3 regions of the Bradyrhizobium elkanii USDA 76 genome follow, and region 2 is predicted to be linked to each of the others. Evidence: predicted binding sites of a transcription regulator. Region 2 holds the regulator's gene; each other region holds the start of a gene.
What was found. The regulator HrcA, encoded in region 2, represses chaperone genes, less so after heat shock. The targets are predictions, from matches to a motif close to GTTAGCACTCNCNNNNNGNGAGTGCTAAC.
Positions count from the first base shown of each region.

Region 1: the regulator HrcA is predicted to act here: its motif matches at 4,343-4,371, upstream of groES (co-chaperone GroES).
Region 3: the regulator HrcA is predicted to act here: its motif matches at 3,524-3,552, upstream of JEY66_RS08775 (co-chaperone GroES).

Region 1 is NZ_CP066356.1:7,369,239-7,375,784, forward strand. It holds gene JEY66_RS34965 (hypothetical protein) at 1-210, shown strand, start outside; gene JEY66_RS34970 (protein kinase domain-containing protein) at 150-773, shown strand; gene JEY66_RS34975 (hypothetical protein) at 922-1,209, shown strand; gene JEY66_RS34980 (hypothetical protein) at 1,267-1,494, shown strand; partial or broken gene JEY66_RS45575 (DUF932 domain-containing protein) at 1,944-2,068, shown strand; gene JEY66_RS34990 (oxygenase MpaB family protein) at 2,400-3,350, shown strand; gene JEY66_RS34995 (hypothetical protein) at 3,817-4,113, opposite strand; gene groES (co-chaperone GroES) at 4,405-4,719, shown strand; gene groL (chaperonin GroEL) at 4,807-6,447, shown strand.
Region 2 is NZ_CP066356.1:36,570-43,115, reverse strand. It holds gene pncA (bifunctional nicotinamidase/pyrazinamidase) at 1-45, shown strand, start outside; gene JEY66_RS00230 (AraC family transcriptional regulator) at 68-922, shown strand; gene JEY66_RS00225 (VOC family protein) at 991-1,416, shown strand; gene grpE (nucleotide exchange factor GrpE) at 1,465-2,070, opposite strand; gene hrcA (heat-inducible transcriptional repressor HrcA) at 2,236-3,324, opposite strand; gene rph (ribonuclease PH) at 3,495-4,208, shown strand; gene rdgB (RdgB/HAM1 family non-canonical purine NTP pyrophosphatase) at 4,220-4,855, shown strand; gene hemW (radical SAM family heme chaperone HemW) at 4,842-5,999, shown strand; gene JEY66_RS00195 (penicillin-binding protein activator) at 6,307-6,546, opposite strand, start outside.
Region 3 is NZ_CP066356.1:1,806,106-1,812,651, forward strand. It holds gene JEY66_RS08750 (alpha,alpha-trehalose-phosphate synthase (UDP-forming)) at 70-1,434, opposite strand; gene JEY66_RS08755 (hypothetical protein) at 1,691-1,939, opposite strand; gene JEY66_RS08760 (hypothetical protein) at 2,149-2,424, shown strand; partial or broken gene JEY66_RS08765 (IS701 family transposase) at 2,453-2,790, opposite strand; gene JEY66_RS08770 (hypothetical protein) at 2,978-3,247, shown strand; gene JEY66_RS08775 (co-chaperone GroES) at 3,592-3,909, shown strand; gene groL (chaperonin GroEL) at 4,053-5,693, shown strand; gene JEY66_RS08785 (DUF3309 family protein) at 6,303-6,467, opposite strand.

The DNA of each region.
Region 1 (6,546 bases), 1.8 Mb from region 2:
GATTGCAAGCCGCTGCTCGAGTTGGCGGAAGGCAAACAAGGCTACGCCCACATCGCCGGAAAGTTTGTCAAGGAAGATGCCTACGGCCCAACGTCGGTGCGGAAGTTCGTCGAGGAAACGAATCTCCTCGGAGACCGTACCCCCGATCAATGGCAACAGGACGCTTTCGGACAGGTGCAGGCCTGGCTGAAGGCCTTGGGGCTGGTCTAGCGGGAACAAGCCCATGGGAAAAACAAAGGGCCCTTGGCGGCCGATGGAACAGCGGCGACACGCTCGATCAGGGTGGCCAGACCCAGGTTATTCTCGTCGAAGATCTTATGGGACAATACCAAGGGCCCTGTGCCCTCAAGCGCGTGTTCAACGCCGAGCGCCATGAGCGCTTCCGCGACAAGGTCGACGCGATCAAGATACTCTCGCACCCTAACATCGTGCCGCTGCTCGATCACTCCGCGCTCGATGCCGTTCCCGGTGACGACGCGCAGCAAAACCTTGTCATGCCGCGCGCCAAGGGCGGCAAGGTTACCAAAGCCGTGGACCGCTACCGGGGCAGGCTCGACGACGTGCTGACGGTCGCCATCCAGATCGCCCGTGGCCTTCAGGCCGCTCCCGCGGCCTGCATCATCCACCGCGACGTCAGGCCGGAGAACATCCTCTTTCCAGGCGAGGGGCACGCGATTTGGGTCGCAGATTCCCTTTGCGCTGTGCAGCGTACTGAGGTCGACGCGACCAGTCCCCCTCGACAAGGCCGGCCAATGGGAAAGCGGGATGTCTAGGGCGTTAGCCGGATCAGTATAGGTCCACACTCCGTCGGAGGTCAGGTTGCCTTTTTTTGTCACAAAGGCTGCGGCGACGTTCCGCTGAGATTGGCGTATTGGCCCCGTGCCCGTCTTTGATATGAGACATTCTCTCAGGGGAGATCGCATGAAGCCCCAATGGATCGACGCCATTTACGGGATCATTCCCAGCATACGCATAGAGATTGATACGGCCCCTTCGTTCCGATCGGGTCGGTTTGCAGGAAGCACCCGTGATGCTCCAGCGGCAAGCAGTTTTGGCCTTGTCGCGCGTCGCGTCTCGTATGATTTTTGTTTGAGAATGCAGGGAAATGGCTGTTTTACGGTCAAAAAGGCGCATTCCGAATGCACCGGCGGAGCAAATGGTCAGCGGTTCAACGGCAGCACGATTTCGAACAAAGCGCGCTCGGGGTGATGCTCCGTGGGCATCACCCAATGCCGCAAATGAGATCGCGAGACTTCGATCGCGCCGGTGGGCCTCGAGCATTTGGGAGGCCAATATCCGGCGCTTCGCCGCGCCTACGGCACGGGTGAAGATGCGGAGCGCGTCGCGGAAAAGCTGATCGAGGGAGCAGAAGACTTCGAGGAAGTGTCTGGTCCGAACTACTGGCTCACCAAGCTCTATCGAGCCTTAGCTGGCAACGAAGACTTCTGTGACGGCGGCTTCGAAGCGGTTCGGGTTCAAGCAGCCGATGCGTAACGGGGAGCGATAGCCATGCTTTATGCCTGGGTCGGCGACCAGAAACGCGCACCCATCACGAAGGGAGAGCGCACGACGTGCCGCGACCGCGGCGGTCTGCTCACCGCCGTCATGCCGGTCGAGAACACCCCCACTGGCGGCACAAGGCGGGCGACTGTGACCCCTGGAGTGAGCCGGAAGGACTTTGGCATCTCGGCTGGAAAGAACTTTTCGATATATCGTGTCGCGAGATCGCTTTGCGCGATGCGATGACCGGAGAGCTTCATCGCGCCGACGTACTAGTCGGTAGCGGCACCACTATGGCCGCTATTCTGGAACTGCAGCACACCTCGATCAGCGAGGACGAACGCAACGCACGCGAGGCCTTTTATCGACGAGGGCATCGGATGTTCTGGCTGGTCTACGTCCACAACGAAAGCTCGTTCCTGGGACCTATCGGACACGCCAGCGCGCCGCCCCACTGGAGCTTCGGCCAGCTTGCAAGCCAGGTTAGCACGCCGGCCGCTTACCTGCGGCAGCTTCCTGCGCAGCACGCGCAGGCATCAACCTGCAATATGGCCTGACGACCAATCGCCGAGCAGATCAAAAACGCTCTCGAGCGCCCCGTAAGAATAAGATACTCTGAACGACAGCGCTGCCAAGTGAGCTCGTTCGATCGAAACAATACGCTTTCGAGAGGAAGTATGAAAGACGGCGGCGGCGGGGCAGTTTCTTCAGCAAACGAGCCGTAGCAGCCGCTGCATCCGGCTCAGTCTTACCCGCATGGGGTTCGACCAAATGTCAGGCCCCCGTATTCCGCGCGGGTGGACATCATGCGACAACGTTGAGAGAGCTATGGCTTGCTGAATTGCGATAGACTGCACGGACCGCTGGAATGCCCCCTGTCTGCTTCGGAAGGTGCGCATTTGGTCTCCGAAAGCGACCTTGAGCTCGCTCTTGATTTCGTCCGGGCTCGGGCCGCCGGACCGGTCGAGGGCATTTTTGGTCCAGGGTCGATGACCTGGCGGATCGACCGAGAAGCCATCACCTTTTTGGGCGCCGGTCGTGCCTTGCTGCTTCAGCTGGCGCATCCCTGGGTCGCCGCCGCCGTGGCCGAGCACTCGCGAACCTTCGCGGATCCGATCGGTCGCTTCCATCGAACCTTTGACGTAGTGTTTACGATGGTATTCGGCTCGCTCGATGCGGCCCTTACCGCAGCCCGGCACCTGCACCACCGCCATACCATGATCGTCGGCCGCCTGCCCGAAGCAATCGGTCCGTTCGAGAGCGGCTCGCCCTACCGCGCCAACGAGGCCGCAGCGTTGCGCTGGGTTCACGCGACCCTCGTCGACACCGCTCTGGCCGTCCATGACCTGATCCTGCCTCCGTTCACGGTCGAAGAGCGCGAGCGCTATTGGGCCGAGAGCCGGCTGTTTGGGGCATTGTTCGGGCTGACGTCGAGCGACTTGCCGGCGGATTGGGACGCGTTCGCCGCCTACACCGCGGCGATAATGCAATCGGATACATTGTCCGTCAGCACCGCCGCGCGCGAGGTGGCCCGACAGATCTTCGCCGGCGGGCGACCATGGTTGCGGCCGCCGCGCTGGTATCAAACCCTGAGTGCCGAGCTGCTACCGGACCGGTTGCGCACCGGCTTTGGATTTGCCTGTGACGAGCGCGACAGGAAGGCCGCAGAGCGTGCCGTTGCACGAATACGTCGCATCTATCCCAAAATACCGACCCAGCTTCGCTACGTCGGCCCCTACCAGGAAGCTCGAGCACGACTGCAGGGAACGCCGCAGCTGGGCTGGACAACCCGGTGTCTGAACAGGGCATGGATAGGACGCCCTAGGTTGGAAGAGCGCTGGAACAGGTGACGCAGTCCGGGACAACCGCGGACGTAGCGGCGATCCCTTTATACCGCGCTCGCGGTCCTGCACGACCGGACCAGGAACTCGAGTTCGGCGGAACGCGGCTGGACGGGCCGACGCTGCCCCACCTGCCTATGTTGTCACCTTCCGCAACAGAACCGGCCATGCCGGTCGACGTCGCCGTTTCAGGGTCAACTTTTACGTCGACGGGACGGAGGAACAGGCTGCATTGTTTTATGAGTTCTTGGTCGAAAGACACGTCCCTGCCGACCACTTGCTCCGGTCGATCGACAAGTTTGTGAACTCCCGCCGCCTCTTAGGCCTCCCCTACGACCGAGGAGCGTCGCTTCAAAGAATGCGTCGTTTGCACCAATGAATCGGCCTCCCGGCTGTCGCCTCGGGTCACGAGCGGCGGTAGAGGACCGCACACGGAGAAGTCCGGTCCTCTCGCGACAACCGAAACGCGAAAGACTTACGCATCAGATTCTATCTTCACCAAAACTTCCCCGGCGATGATTTCGGGGTCTCCAAGATTAAGGTCATGCAGGCTTGCTTGAACGAAATCCAGCACTTTATCGTTCGCAGCATTGGCGCTTTCGCGGTCCTCGAATATCATCACAGCGACACCGACGCCATCGCCCCCATCCAATACGTAATAAGATCTGAATCCGTGCGATTCCCTTAGGATCTGACCGATCCCGCTTTTGGCGCGGCGAGCAGCATCCGCAACCGAACGAACCTTGGTGTACGTTCGAATGAAGATGTACATCAGCCACCCATGCGTCTCAGTCCCAACCGGCGCATCAAAGCATATTGGGCCTATGCTGGGCTAGGACCTACTTCCGCGTTGGTGCGTCGATTTAGTATGCCCGCAGCCACGTCCGATCCTGCCCAAAACAGCCCCGGCAAAGTGAGGGGCACGGTTCAGACACCAAGGGCGAACAGGCGACATGGTCCAAGCTCTTGCGCCGGAGTGTCACAGACTTATGTGAGAAGCGGTGAGCACTCGCTTATTGCGACTGCCAATCCAACAATAATCACAAAAGCCAAGGAGGATCGCATGAATTTCCGTCCGCTTCACGACCGCGTCGTGGTCAAGCGTATCGACGCCGAAGAGAAGACTGCTGGCGGCATCATCATTCCCGACACAGCCAAGGAAAAGCCCTCGCAGGGCGAAGTCGTCGCGGTTGGCCCAGGCGGCCGTGACGAGACCGGTAAGCTGATTCCGATCGACGTGGAGGTCGGCGATCGCGTGCTGTTCGGAAAGTGGTCAGGCACCGAGGTCAAGGTCGACGGTCAGGAGCTGTTGATCATGAAGGAGAGCGACATCATGGGTGTTCTCACCGATGTGTTTTCCAAGAAGAAAGCCGCCTAGTCCAGCGCTCGCCACCACTCCCCCTGACGAACGCCTTGCCGGGCGCGTCGAAGGAAGGATGAGAAATTAAACTGAGGAAGTTCGATTATGTCAGCCAAGGAAGTCAAGTTCGGCGTAGAAGCGCGAGACCGCATGTTGCGCGGCGTCGACATTCTCGCCAACGCCGTGCAGGTCACCCTCGGTCCGAAGGGCCGCAACGTGGTGCTCGAGAAGTCGTTCGGCGCGCCCCGCATCACCAAGGACGGCGTCGCCGTCGCCAAGGAGGTGGAGCTCGAGGAGAAGTTCGAGAACATGGGCGCCCAGATGGTGCGCGAAGTCGCAGCCAAGGCGGCGGATGCTGCCGGTGACGGCACCACCACCGCGACCGTGCTTGCGGCTGCTATCGTGCGCGAAGGCGCCAAGTCGGTCGCCGCCGGCATGAACCCGATGGACCTGAAGCGCGGTATCGATCTCGCGGTCGAAGCCGTCGTTGCGGACCTCCAGAAGAACTCGAAGAAGGTCACCTCGAACGAGGAGATCGCCCAGGTCGGCACCATTTCGGCCAACGGCGATGCCGAGATCGGCAAGTTCCTCGCCGACGCCATGAAGAAGGTCGGCAACGAGGGCGTGATCACGGTCGAGGAAGCCAAGTCGCTCGAGACCGAGCTCGACGTCGTCGAGGGCATGCAGTTCGACCGCGGCTACATCTCGCCCTACTTCGTCACCAACGCCGACAAGATGCGCGTTGAGATGGACGACGCCTACATCCTCATCAACGAGAAGAAGCTCTCGTCGCTGAACGAGCTGCTGCCGCGGCTCGAGGCCGTGGTGCAGACCGGCAAGCCGCTGGTCATCGTCGCCGAAGACGTCGAAGGCGAAGCCCTCGCCACCCTCGTCGTCAACCGCCTGCGTGGCGGCCTGAAGGTCGCGGCCGTCAAGGCTCCGGGCTTCGGCGATCGCCGCAAGGCCATGCTGCAGGACATCGCGATCCTGACCGGCGGCCAGGCCATCTCGGAAGACCTCGGCATCAAGCTCGAGAACGTCACGCTGCAGATGCTCGGCCGCGCCAAGAAGGTGATGATCGACAAGGAGAACACCACGATCGTCAACGGAAGTGGCAAGAAGGCCGACATCGACGCCCGCATAGCCCAGATCAAGGCGCAGATCGAGGAGACCACCTCGGACTACGACCGTGAGAAGCTGCAGGAGCGCCTCGCCAAGCTCGCAGGCGGCGTCGCGGTGATCCGCGTCGGCGGCGCGACCGAGGTCGAGGTGAAGGAGCGCAAGGATCGCGTTGATGACGCGATGCACGCGACCCGCGCGGCCGTCGAGGAAGGCATCCTGCCGGGCGGTGGGGTCGCCCTGCTCCGGGCCTCCGAGCACCTCAAGGGCATCCGCACCAAGAACGACGACCAGAAGACCGGCGTCGAGATCGTGCGCAAGGCGCTGTCGGCTCCGGCCCGCCAAATCGCGATCAACGCGGGCGAGGATGGTTCCGTCATCGTCGGCAAGATCTTGGAGAAGGATCAGTACGCGTTCGGCTTCGACAGTCAGACCGGCGAGTACGTCAATCTCGTCAGCAAGGGCATCATCGATCCGACCAAGGTCGTACGCACCGCGATCCAGAACGCCGCCTCGGTTGCCGCGCTCCTGATCACCACGGAAGCGATGGTTGCCGAACTGCCGAAGAAGAACGCCGGCGGCCCCGCGATGCCTCCGGGCGGCGGTATGGGCGGCATGGACTTCTAAAGTCCGCGCTCAAGCGATCCAAGAAATGCAAAACCCCGGCAGCGATGCCAGGGTTTTTGTTTGCGCGCAAACTGCCTGGTAGCGCAGCCAATGCCGATG
Region 2 (6,546 bases):
GCCAAGGCCGGCGTCAAGCGCATCCAGTCCTCGGACATCGCGTAAGACGCAGCCTCGCGAGATCCGCATGGCCGCGTCTGCGTCACCCCTGGCATTCGATCTCGCGCAGCGCCTGCCATCGCCGCGCCTGGCGGGCCTGATCGTCCGGATCACCGGTTATCGCGAGACCGCGACGGGCCGGTTCGCACAACGGCAGACCGCGCCGCTGATCGTCCCGCTGATCATCAGTTTCGGCTCGCCGTTCCTGATCGCGCTGTCGCGCGAGCCCGGCGCGGCCGATCGTCAGCTCAGCTTCGCCGCCGGCCTGCATGCCGGGCCGGTTTACATCGAGTCCGACGGCCGCGCCGCCTGCGTACAGGTCGATTTCACCCCGCTCGGCGCCTACAGCTTCTTCGGCGGCGCCGTGACCGACCTGGTCGGGCGCATGGTCGATATCGACGATGTGCTGGGCCATGATGGCCGTCGTCTGCGCGAGCAGCTCGGCGCCGTGACGTGCTGGCAGCGCCGCTTCGACCTGCTCGAGGCGTTCGTGCTGCGCCGCGCCGGCCGCATGCCATCTCCCGAAGTCGCGTTCGCCTATCGAAAGCTGGCGCGTTCGGCCGGCGCTATCAGCATCACGGCACTGGCCGACGAGATCGGCTGGAGCCGCAAGCATCTGGCCAGCCGGTTTCGGTCCGAGCTCGGCCTCGCCCCCAAATCGCTGGCGCGCATGATGCGGTTTCACCGGGCGAGCCAGCTGGCACAAAGCCAAGCCGCGCTTGGCTGGGCGGGGATCGCGGTGGAAAGCGGCTATGCCGACCAGGCCCATCTCGCCCGCGAGTTCGTCGAATTCGCAGGCGAACCGCCAACCGCCTGGGCGCGCCGCCAGGCGCTGACCGACCGCCGGCTGGTTCACGCCGGCGATGGGCTGGCGGACTGGTAACAAACCTTCAAGCCGACGCCGCGCTGCCTCGTGCAGGATGGCGCCGTCAGCCAAGGAGGTGAGCGACCATGACGCACGACATCGAACCGCCCCGCATCTACCCGACCCTGCGCTGCAAGGACGCCGAGGCGATGACCAATTGGCTTACGACGGTGCTTGGGTTCACCGAACACGTCGTCTACCGCGATGGCGGCGTGATCCATCACGCCGAGCTCGCCTATGGTTCCTCGATGCTGATGCTGGGCCAGGGCCGTGACGATGCATATGGCAGGCTGGTCGGCGACCTCGACAACCGCCGCACGGACTCGATCTATATCGCCGTCGACGATCCCGACGCGCTGCACGCGAAGGTCAAGGCTGTCGGCGCAAAGATCGAGATGGAGCTGCGCGACACCGACTATGGCAGCCGCGACTTCGCCTGCCGCGATCCGGAAGGAAATCTCTGGAGCTTCGGCACCTATTGGCCGAAGGCACACGAAAAGCCGCGACCGTGAGCCCGCGCAATCCGCGAGCTCACAAACGGGCAGCCGGGAGCGGACAGATCAGGCGGTGATGTCGGCGCTCGGGGCGGCCTTGGCGCCGCCCTTCGAGACGCCGACCAGGGCCGGACGCAGGATGCGCTCGCCGATCATGTAGCCGGCCTGCACGACCTGCACCACGGTGCCCGACGGCACCGACGGATCAGGCACCTCGAACATCGCCTGCTGGAAGTTCGGATCGAACTTCTCGCCGATCGGGTCGAACTTCTTGACGCCGTTCTTCTCCAGCGCGTTGAGCAGCGAACGTTCGGTCAGCTCGACGCCTTCGATCAGCGCCTTCAGGCCGGGATCGGCGGCTTCCTTGGTCTCGGCCGGCACCGCATCGAGCGCACGCTGCAGGTTGTCGGCGATGTCGAGCACGTCGCGGGCAAAGCCGGTGATGCCGTAGGTCTTGGCGTCGGCGACCTCGCGGCGGGTGCGCTGACGGAGATTCTCCATCTCGGCCAGCGTGCGCAGCGTCCGGTCGCGCGCCTCGGCGAGTTCCTTGGTCAGCGCCTCTGCCGATCCGGCCTCGGGCTCGTCAGGCATGATGTAGGGCTTCGAGACCACGGGCTCACCCGTCGGCGCCGAATTCTCGGTGTTGTCATTGGCCCGGTTCGGATCGGTCATGGCTTGCCTTCTCGAAAACTCGCGTCGGTTCAAATCTTGGGGATTGCTTGCCGGGATATCGTGCTTTGGGCGGCGAAAATCAAGCGCAACATACCGGTCTCGGGAACTGGGATCTCCGGCCTGGGTGAAGAAAACCCGTCAAATGAAAGCGAAATCGCCCTCCGGTCAGCCGCCCAGCATCTTGCTGACGATGCGCGCGGCATAATCGACGGTCGGGATCACCCGCGCATAGTTCAGCCGCGTCGGTCCGATCACACCGAGGACGCCCACGATCCGGCCCTGGGCGTCGCCGTAGGGCGCGATGATGGTCGAGGAACCCGACAGTGAGAACAGCTTGTTCTCCGAGCCGATGAAGATCCGCACACCCTCGCCGCGTTCGGCGCGGCCGAGCAGATCGATCACGCCGCGCTTGGTTTCGAGATCGTCGAACAGCGACTTGATGCGCTCGAGATCGTCGAGCGCATGCAGGTCCTCGAGCAGATTGGCGTGACCGCGCACGATCAGCTGACGGTCCTCGTTCTCGCCGCCGGACCAGCTCGCGATGCCCGCCGCGACCACTTTTTGCGTGAGCTGATCGAGCTCGGCGCGGTTTTGCGTCAATGCCGTCTCGAGCTCGAGCCGCGCTTCAGCCAGCGTCCGGCCGCGGATCCGCGCATTGAGGAAGTTGGTCGCCTCGGTGAGGGCCGAGGATGGAACACCCGGCGGCAGCGCCAGCACGCGGTTTTCGACCTGGCCGTCTTCGCCGACCAGCACGACCAGCGCCTTCTCCGGCTCCAGCCGCACGAACTCGATGTGCTTCAGCCGCGCATTCGACTTTTGCGTCAGCACCACCGCCGCGGCACGGGTCAGCCCCGACAGCCGCGTCAAGGCTTCGCCGAGCGCGGCCTCGACGGATTGCGCGCGGCCGACGGCAGCAAGCTGGGTCTGGATCGATTGACGCTCGGCCTCGGTGAGGTCGCCGACCTGCATCAGCGCATCGACGAAGAAGCGCAGCCCGAGTTCGGTGGGTAACCGGCCGGCGGAGGTATGCGGCGCATAGATCAGGCCGAGCTGCTCGAGATCCGACATCACGTTGCGGACCGAGGCCGGCGACAGCGGTAATGCGATCAGGCGCGAGATGTTGCGCGAACCGACCGGCTCGCCGGTCGCGAGATAGCTTTCGACGATTTGACGAAAAATGTCGCGCGAACGCTCGTTGAGCTGGGCGAGCCCGGCATGCGGCGCAATCAGGCCAATCGGATCGTGGTGAGTCACACTCCAGTCCCTCACAATTACTGCATAATTTGTCGATCCGGGAGGCCGATGACAAGCATGCATTCGGTCCCCTCGTACCGGACCATACCGGGGCCGAAAACCCTTGCCGCTGCCCCTTCCCGCTCCTACAAGCACGGCCAGCCAATTTTCTCGGATTTCTGGAGGATTTCATGCGGCCAAGCCGCCGTGCACCCGATGAACTGCGTCCCGTGTCGCTGGAACGCGGCGTCGTCAAATATGCCGAGGGTTCCTGCATGGTGAAGTTCGGCGACACCCATGTGCTGGTGACCGCCACGCTGGAAGAGCGGTTGCCGCCGTGGCTGAAGGGCCAGGGCCGCGGCTGGGTCACCGCCGAATACGGCATGCTGCCGCGTGCCACCCTGGAACGCACCCGTCGCGAGGCCTCGGCCGGCAAACAGGGCGGCCGGACGGTCGAGATCCAGCGGCTGATCGGCCGCTCGCTGCGCGCGGCCGTCGATCTCGAGGCGCTCGGCGAGCGTCAGATCACGGTCGATTGCGACGTCATCCAGGCCGACGGCGGCACCCGCACCGCCTCGATCACCGGTGCCTGGGTGGCGCTGGCCGACTGCATCAACTGGATGAAGACCCGCAACATGCTGAAGACCAATGTGTTGCGCGACAACGTGGCGGCGATCTCCTGCGGCATCTACCAGGGCACGCCGGTGCTCGATCTCGACTATGCCGAGGATTCCGAGGCCGACACCGACGCCAATTTCGTCATGACCGGCGACGGCCGGATCATCGAGGTGCAGGGCACCGCCGAGAAGACGCCGTTCTCGGAAGGCGAGTTCCTGGCGCTGATGGCGCTGGCGCGCAAAGGTGTCGCGCGTCTGGTCGACTTGCAAAAGATCGCGGTGGCGTAGTCAGATTGGTCATGCATCGCCGAATCACCGGAAGGCTCGTCATCGCCACCCATAATCCCGGCAAGCTTGCCGAGATGCGGGAACTGCTGGCGCCGCACGGCGTGGAGGTGGTGTCGGCTGGCGAGCTTGACCTCACCGAGCCCGAGGAGACCGGCGACAGTTTTCGCGCCAACGCGGCGATCAAGGCGATCGCGGCGGCGAGGGCGACCGGGCTGCCCGCCTTCGCCGACGATTCCGGCATCGTGGTCAACGCGCTCGACGGCGCACCCGGGATCTACTCGGCGCGCTGGGCCGGCGAGGGCAAGGACTTCATGGCGGCGATGACGCGGATCGAGCGGCTGCTGCAGGAACGCGGCGCCACCGCACCGGACCGGCGCAAGGCACATTTCGTGTCGGCGTTGTGCGTGGCCTGGCCCGACGATCATCTCGAAGAGGTCGAGGCCCGCGTCGATGGAACCCTGGTCTGGCCGCCGCGCGGCACTGCCGGCTTTGGCTACGATCCGGCCTTCCTGCCCGACGGTTACACGCGGACCTTCGGCGAGATGACCAGCATCGAGAAGCACGGCCTGCCGCCGCTCGGGCTCGGCCTGTCGCATCGCGCCCGCGCCTTCGTGAAGCTCGCGGAGATCTGCCTTGAGCCACGCTGACCGAGAAGCCTTCGGCGTCTACGTGCACTGGCCGTTCTGCCTGTCGAAATGCCCGTATTGTGATTTCAACAGCCACGTGCGGCATGCGCCCGTCGACGAGGATCGTTTCGTGCGCGCATTCGCCCGCGAGATCGAGACGACGGCCGCGCGCGTTCCGGGGCGGCAGGTGTCCTCGATCTTCCTCGGCGGCGGCACGCCGTCGTTGATGCAGCCGCAGACCGTCGGTGCCGTGCTCGATGCGATCGGCAAGCACTGGCAGGTCTCGCGCGATGTCGAGGTCACGCTCGAGGCCAATCCGACCAGCGTCGAGGCAACGCGCTTTCGCGGCTATCGCGCAGCCGGCGTCAACCGCGTCTCGCTCGGCGTGCAGGCGCTCGATGACGCCTCGCTGAAGGCGCTGGGCCGCCTGCACACCGCGCGCGAGGCGCTCGACGCGGTCGCGATCGCGCGTTCTGCATTCGACCGTTATTCGTTCGATCTGATCTATGCGCGGCCCGACCAGACGCCGCGGATGTGGGCCGATGAACTGAAGCAGGCGATCTCGGAAGCGGCCGAGCATCTGTCGCTCTACCAGCTCACGATCGAGGAAGGCACGCCGTTCTTCGGGCTGCATGCCGCCGGCAAATTGCAGACGCCGGATGAAGCGACCGCGCGCGCGCTCTACGACGTGACGCAGGAGGTCTGCGCCCGCGAGGGATTGCCGGCCTATGAGATCTCCAATCACGCCCGCGCCGGCGCCGAGTGCAAGCACAACCTCGTCTACTGGCGCGGTGAGGAATATGCCGGCATCGGCCCTGGCGCACATGGAAGGCTCGACATCGATGGCGTCAGGCACGCGACCGCAACGGAGCGGCGCCCCGAGGCGTGGCTGTTGAACGTCGAGGAGCGCGGCCATGGCGTCGTCAGCGATGACAGCCTCAACAGCGAAGAGCGCGCCGACGAGTTTCTGCTGATGGGGCTGCGGCTCGCCGAGGGCATCGATCCCAAGCGCTATGCGAAGCTCTCCGGCCGCCAGCTCGATCCGCACCGGATCGCGATGCTGCGCGAGGAAGGCGCGATCGCCGTCGACGCCGACGGACGACTGCGCGTCACGAAGTCGGGATTTCCGGTGCTCGACGCGGTGGTCGCGGATCTCGCCGCCTAGACTGAAGCGCGATGAGATTAGGTTGAGCTGGAACGGCGTCGAAATTTCACCTCTCCCTTGGGAGAGGTCGATTTGCGCAGCAAATCGGGTGAGGGGTTACGGTCTATCGAGAGAGCAAGAGCCCTCACCCGGATTGCTTTGCAATCCGACCTCTCCCCGACGGGGAGAGGTGAACTGAACCCGCGGCAAGCCGATTCAACCAAAAATCATCCCGCTCTGGGTGCACGGCGCCAAAATATCGAAAACAACCCCATGCACAGTAGCTGGCGGGTGCTTTAAAGCGATTTCAGGCCCGCGCCCGACGAAATTAAGCGCCAAAACTCTTCGGCGAGCCTGCGACCGGCGTGCTGCCGCCTGAGGCCACCTTCATGACCGCAAGGCCGCGCTCATTGGTGCCGTCGGAGCGGAAGCGGAACAGACCGTCGATGCCGGCGAAGCCGGACGGATTGGTCAGCGTCTCCGGCGCAAAGCGCTGCGCGCCTTGCGTGCGCGCGAGCGCCGCCATCAGCGCCACGGCATCATAGGCGAGCGTCGCGGTGCGCACCGG
Region 3 (6,546 bases), 1.8 Mb from region 2:
CGGCCTCGTTGACAAACGAGATTATCGCGACCTGCTGCACCGATGCCACGTCCCGAACGACATCCACAGTTAGCTGCTGAGTGCTCCGAGGAAACTCTCGCGCCACGCCGCAATGCTATTGCGGCGTAGCACCACCATCATGGCCCGCCAACGCTCGCATCGCTCCCCAAGTGGCATCCCCAGCGCTGTCTGCAATGCTTCGGCGACGGCGTCGGGGTCATACGGGTTGGCGATCACGGCAGCGTCGAGTTCGTAGGCCGCGCCGGCAAAGGGCGAGAGAACGAGCACGCCAGGGTCATCGGGGTTCTGTGCAGCGACATACTCCTTGGCAACCAGGTTCATTCCGTCGCGCAACGGAGTGACAAGAGCGACGCGGCTGAGCCGAAAGAAGCCAGCGAGCGAGCGCTGCGAGAAGCTCCTGTTCAAATACTGGATCGGCGCCCAATCGAGTTCCGCGTAGCGACCGGCCACGTCGCCCGCCAGCGCACCAAGCCTCTGTCGCAGCGCACGGTATTCAGGAACGTCGCTGCGCGTTGCGGTGGCGATCTGCAGGAAGCGGACGTGGTTGCGGTACGCGGGATAGCCGTCGAGAAAGGCGGCGAACGCTTTGAACCGGTGCTCGAGTCCCTTGCTGTAATCGAGCCGGTCAACCCCAATGATGAGCTTGCGCCCGCGCAGGCTCTCCTGCAGCCGGCGTGCCGTGCGAGATTTCACAGCGCCACTGGCCATCTCGGCGATGGCTTCAGTATCGATACCAATCGGGAAGGCGCCGGCGCGTAGATCCCGATCGAAAGCGTGAACGTGGCCATCGGACGAAATCGTGCCTCCTGCACGGCGAAGGATGGCGTCATGGAAGGCGGTCAAATCCTCCACCGTCTGGAAGCCGACGAGATCGTAAGCGCACAGTGATTTCAGCAGGTCGCCGTAGTGAGGAAGGGTCGCCAGCACCCCCAAAGACGGAAACGGCGTATGCAAGAAAAACCCGATCCGCTGTGTGGCGCCGGCGCGGCGAAGTTCCTCGGCCATCGGGATCAGATGGTAGTCATGCACCCAGACGAGGTCACTCGGGCTGAGCAGGGGCGCGAGGGCGTCGGCGAGCACGGCGTTCACCCGTCGATAGGCGGCCAAGTCCCGGCGGGTAAAGTTCATGAGGTCAAGGCGATAGTGGAATAAGGGCCACAGTGCCGCGTTGGAGAAGCCGCTATAGTAGCCGTCATGGTCCGCGCGGGTAAGATCGACGGTAGCGTACGTCACTCTCTCGGTCTCAAAAACGTTCGGCTCTGGTGTTGTTTCTCCAAGCTTGCCACTCCACCCGAACCATAAGCCTCCAGCCTGATGCAGAGCGTCGACGAGGCCGGTCACGAGCCCGCCGCTGCGCTGCGCAGCTTCTGCCGGCAAGGCGACACGGTTGGAGACGATGACCAAGCGGCTCAAGCGGGTTCCCTCCGCACTGTCAGGGTTGCGTCGACCCGAGCCGTCAAAAGATCTCGGCGAACACGGCAACGCAATGATCGGCGGTGACATCCGCCGGAGCCCACATCGGTCCTCGCGCGAAAATCCACAATTCCTTCTACCGGAACTGACGGTCCCGTCATCAGGCAATCTGGGCGGGCGTTACCTGTAAAACATATAGATCTTCCCGCAGTAAATATAGGATACTCTGCCGACGATCTGGATTGTTGGGCGCTGTCTAAAGCTGATCTTCGCCAGGATTTCGACGGCAGACGCCCCGGGTGTGCCTCTCGATCTCAGCCAGTGCGGCGTCGAGCGAGGCGTGCGGCCCTTGCTGTATGCCGGCCATAGTTTCCGATGCGTGGCCCTCCGGGTGGATCATGAACTGACGTGGAGCGCTTGCCGTGATGCGCCCCATCGAGCGGCCGAGCAGGTCCGTCAGCTGCCAAACCGTGCCTCCCTCTGCCGGTGTAACGATCACATCCATGGTGAACCTTGAGTCTGTACGCCGCGCGAACAAACCGTTGCAATAACCGATGGGCGAACTACCGAGTTCCCCGGCCGCGGCATTCTCGGTACTGGAAGGATTGGCGCTTCGGATCGCCCCGCGATCGAGCGAATGGCGCTTAATGCCGATATATGCGACTATATCGAATGGTCAAAAAGAAAGGTCGAAGGCCAACGTCGGGAGAAGAAATGGCAACCGCTCTCGACCGTTGGGACGAGGAAGGCGGAGCGCAGGAGTTGGCGTGGCCTTTACCCTATGAAGCCAGCGATTTGCGCGATGTGGAGCGCAGAGTCCTGGAATGTCTGGGTGCCGCCCTTGTCAGCGAATGGAATGATCTGCCTACTGACGTCCAGCGCAGGCTCTTCGAGCACGCGGCCTCGGGCAAATCGCACGACGCCACCGTGTTGAAGACGCGGATCGCCCGTTTCCTGCATGATCATAAAGGTGCTTCGGGTGGGCGCTAACACGACTTTGGCAGATTTGTTCACGCCTTGCTCTTCGCTGACCTGTGTTCTGCAGTACCCGTATCGCGGATCTGATGGCTGAAGAATGAGAGCGACGATGGCGGGACGCGCGGCTGGCAGGTTGGGCTGAGGTGGTGGCCGTCGTTTCATTTTTGCGCCCCGTCTTGGCAATGCGGAAGTACTGCAAGAAGGCGTAAGCAACCATCGTCATAAGAGCGTGACGATGAAGACCGTGCCAGAACCGTCCCATCGCGCCATGACGGTTGTAGCCAACCGCTGCAAGTCTATCTCGGCTGGTAGATTTGCGAGATAGCATTTCTTCTCTCCGAGTCGCGATGCTTGCCGATCGCCAACTCGCATTTTTTCACTTGGCATCAGCAAGCATTTCGTCCGCCGGCATCTATAACAAATCCGCGATGTGTATTGCCTTGTGTTTGGTGACTTCGCAGCCATCTCATGGTAAAGAGTTAGCTAATCTCGGCACAAAGAGCACTGTAAACGGATTGCTTCACTATCGCGCCGATGCAAAGCCGTTTCTGAAGGATAGCCGATCATGACCATGCGCTCCCGACGCGAAACGGTCACCTTCAAGCATCCCTTCCGGATCAAGGGCATCGACCGCCTCCTGCCTCCGGGTGCCTACGAGGTCATCACCGATGAGGAGATGATCGAAGGATTGTCGTTCGAGGCGTTTCGCCGGGTTGCCACTATGATCACTGTGCCGGCGGCGCCGCCGCGCACTTCAACGGTGGAGAGGATTTCCATCGACCCGGTCGATTTGGCTGACGCTCAGCGCATTGATGCCGACGCGCCTCGTGAGTGACGCGCCACTCGATCTCGACAAGCACCGCTGAATGGCTGCACAAGAAGCGACCGACGTCCGGCGCATTCTGGCGCACGTCGAGAACAACGCAATGCCCCTGCGCGATGGGAAGCTTTCTTAAATCTGATGATGCGGCGTCCAACGACTTTCGCACCACACAGCTGGCCTTCACCGGATCCTTAGCCGCCGCGGTCTTGGCAGCTATTTCGTGTTGCTCTGAGCAGAATATCGTTTCGGGACGGTCTTGTACGTCCCCTTGCGGCGGCTTATGTGCTGATGAGCACTCGCTGGCCACGACTGCCATTTCGTCCAAAGCAACAACAACAAGAAAACAGGAGGACAGCATGAAATTCCGTCCGCTTCACGACCGCGTTGTGGTCAAGCGCATTGAGGCCGAAGACAAAACCGCTGGTGGCATCATCATTCCGGACACTGCCAAGGAAAAACCTTCGCAGGGCGAGATCACGGCGGTTGGCCCAGGCGGCCGCGATGAATCCGGCAGGCTGATTCCGATCGATCTCAAGGTTGGCGACCGCGTCCTGTTCGGCAAGTGGTCAGGCACCGAGGTCAAGCTCGATGGTCAGGAACTACTGATCATGAAGGAAAGCGACATTATGGGCGTTCTCACCGAGCTGCCCGCCGCCAAGAAGAAGGTCGCATAGACGCCAGCCAATTTTCCTTATCCTGAGCCGTCCCTGCAGCCCGCGTCTCGAAGGACGAGGCCTGCAAATTCAAGTCCCGCCACTTAAGGGCTCGTCCAGTCGCACGGTCCTTAGGATCTGACCAGTTGAAAACGGAGATCATTATGTCGGCCAAAGAAGTTAAGTTCGGCGTCGACGCCCGCGACAGGATGTTGCGCGGTGTTGAAATTCTCAACAATGCGGTTAAGGTCACGCTCGGGCCCAAGGGCCGGAACGTCGTGCTCGACAAGTCGTTCGGCGCCCCCCGCATCACCAAAGACGGCGTCACTGTCGCCAAGGAGATCGAGCTTGAGGACAAGTTCGAGAACATGGGCGCGCAGATGGTGCGAGAAGTTGCCTCCAAATCGGCAGATGCAGCTGGCGATGGCACCACCACCGCGACCGTGCTCGCGGCTGCGATCGTCCGTGAAGGCGCGAAGGCGGTTGCCGCCGGTATGAACCCGATGGACCTGAAGCGCGGTATCGACCTCGCGGTGGAAGCCGTGGTCGCCGATCTCGTGAAGAACTCCAAGAAGGTCACCTCGAACGAGGAGATCGCCCAGGTCGGCACCATCTCGGCCAACGGCGATGCGGAGATCGGCAAGTTCCTCTCCGACGCCATGAAGAAGGTCGGCAACGAGGGCGTCATCACGGTTGAAGAAGCCAAGTCGCTCGAGACCGAACTCGAGGTCGTCGAAGGGATGCAATTCGACCGCGGCTACATCTCGCCGTACTTCGTCACCAACGCCGACAAAATGCGCGCCGAAATGGAAGACGCCTACGTCCTCATCCACGAAAAGAAGCTATCTCAGTTGAATGAACTGCTTCCGCTGCTGGAAGCCGTCGTCCAGAGTGGCAAGCCGCTTGTGATTATCGCGGAAGACGTCGAGGGCGAAGCGCTCGCGACCCTGGTCGTGAACCGCCTCCGCGGCGGTCTGAAGGTCGCGGCCGTGAAGGCTCCGGGCTTCGGCGATCGCCGCAAGGCCATGCTGCAGGACATCGCGATCCTGACCGGCGGCCAGGCGATCTCGGAAGATCTGGGCATCAAGCTCGAGAACGTCACGCTCAACATGCTCGGTCGCGCCAAGAAGGTGATGATCGACAAGGAGAACACCACCATCGTCAGCGGCGCCGGTAAGAAGGCCGACATAGAGGCGCGGGTGGCGCAGATCAAGGCGCAGATCGAGGAGACCTCCTCGGACTATGACCGTGAAAAGCTGCAGGAGCGTCTTGCCAAACTCGCGGGCGGCGTCGCGGTGATCCGCGTCGGCGGCGCGACCGAGGTCGAGGTGAAGGAGCGCAAGGATCGCGTTGATGACGCGATGCATGCGACCCGCGCGGCCGTCGAGGAAGGCATCCTGCCGGGCGGCGGCGTCGCCCTGCTGCGTGCTTCCGAGCATCTCAAGGGGCTGCGCACCAAGAACGATGACCAGAAGACCGGCGTCGAGATCGTGCGCAAGGCGCTGTCTGCGCCGGCCCGCCAGATCGCGATCAACGCTGGCGAGGACGGCTCCGTCATCGTCGGCAAGATCCTGGAGAAGGATCAGTATGGCTACGGCTTTGACTCCCAGTCCGGCGAGTACGGCAACCTGGTCACCAAGGGCATCATCGACCCGACCAAGGTCGTTCGTGTGGCGATTCAGAATGCGGCTTCTGTTGCGGCGCTCCTGATCACTACCGAAGCCATGGTGGCCGAATTGCCAAAGAAGAACGCCGGCGGTGGCGGCATACCTCAAGGTGGCGGCATGGGTGGTATGGATTTTTAAGTCCTACTCGTTCAGAGCTCAACAATAACGAAGGCCCGGCAGAGATGCTTGGGCCTTTTTTGCAGGAACCAGCAAAAAGCGGCCGCCGAGAAGCGTGATGAATTCTCGCCGTTTCACGGATTTCCGTGAGGACGCCTTGTGCAATATCTCAAAATCAGCACTTTGCATTGCAGCCGGGTGGCGGGTGAGAATTGTTACCAAACCAGTCAGGACGCACCCCACCGTTACTGGATTTTGGGAAGTGCATAGCTCCGCCCTGGTTGGCCGCCCCCGTGATTAGACCGAAGACCGCGATCATCTGGGACGCGGGGATCATGAGTAGCAGGCCGGCTACGATCGAGACACCCGGTGCAATAGCGACCACAGCGAGCAGCAGCATAATAGGGGCCGAAGGAGTGCTTGTGTAGGCGACCCATCAGCCAGCCCAGGGTAAAGCGATCTTGCCGGTGCCTCGTCGTGCAGCCGCTGCAGCAGGACCGAGGCAGGCACAAACACCCGTTCATCGGCGGGCATTGTCGGCTTCAGCTGGTCGGGGCTCGTTGGGACCCGGTACGCCGGGGACAGGATATTTTGGGAGGCGCCCGGTCGACACAGCCGACCCTGCGAGGGTCAGAGCCGACCCAGAACTAGCAATACGACGAGGATGACCAGGATGGTACCGATGACCCCCATCCCACCGTGGCCATAGCCGTAGCCGTAGCCGCCGAAGCGGCCGCTGAAGCCACCAAGCAGGAAGATGATGAGGAGGATGATGAGGATAAGTCCGATCGACATTGTCCGACCCTTTGGTGGGACCTTGTGGATATTGGGTCTCTTGGTCGTCGGAGTTGAGTGCGCGATCTTCAAGCTTCCG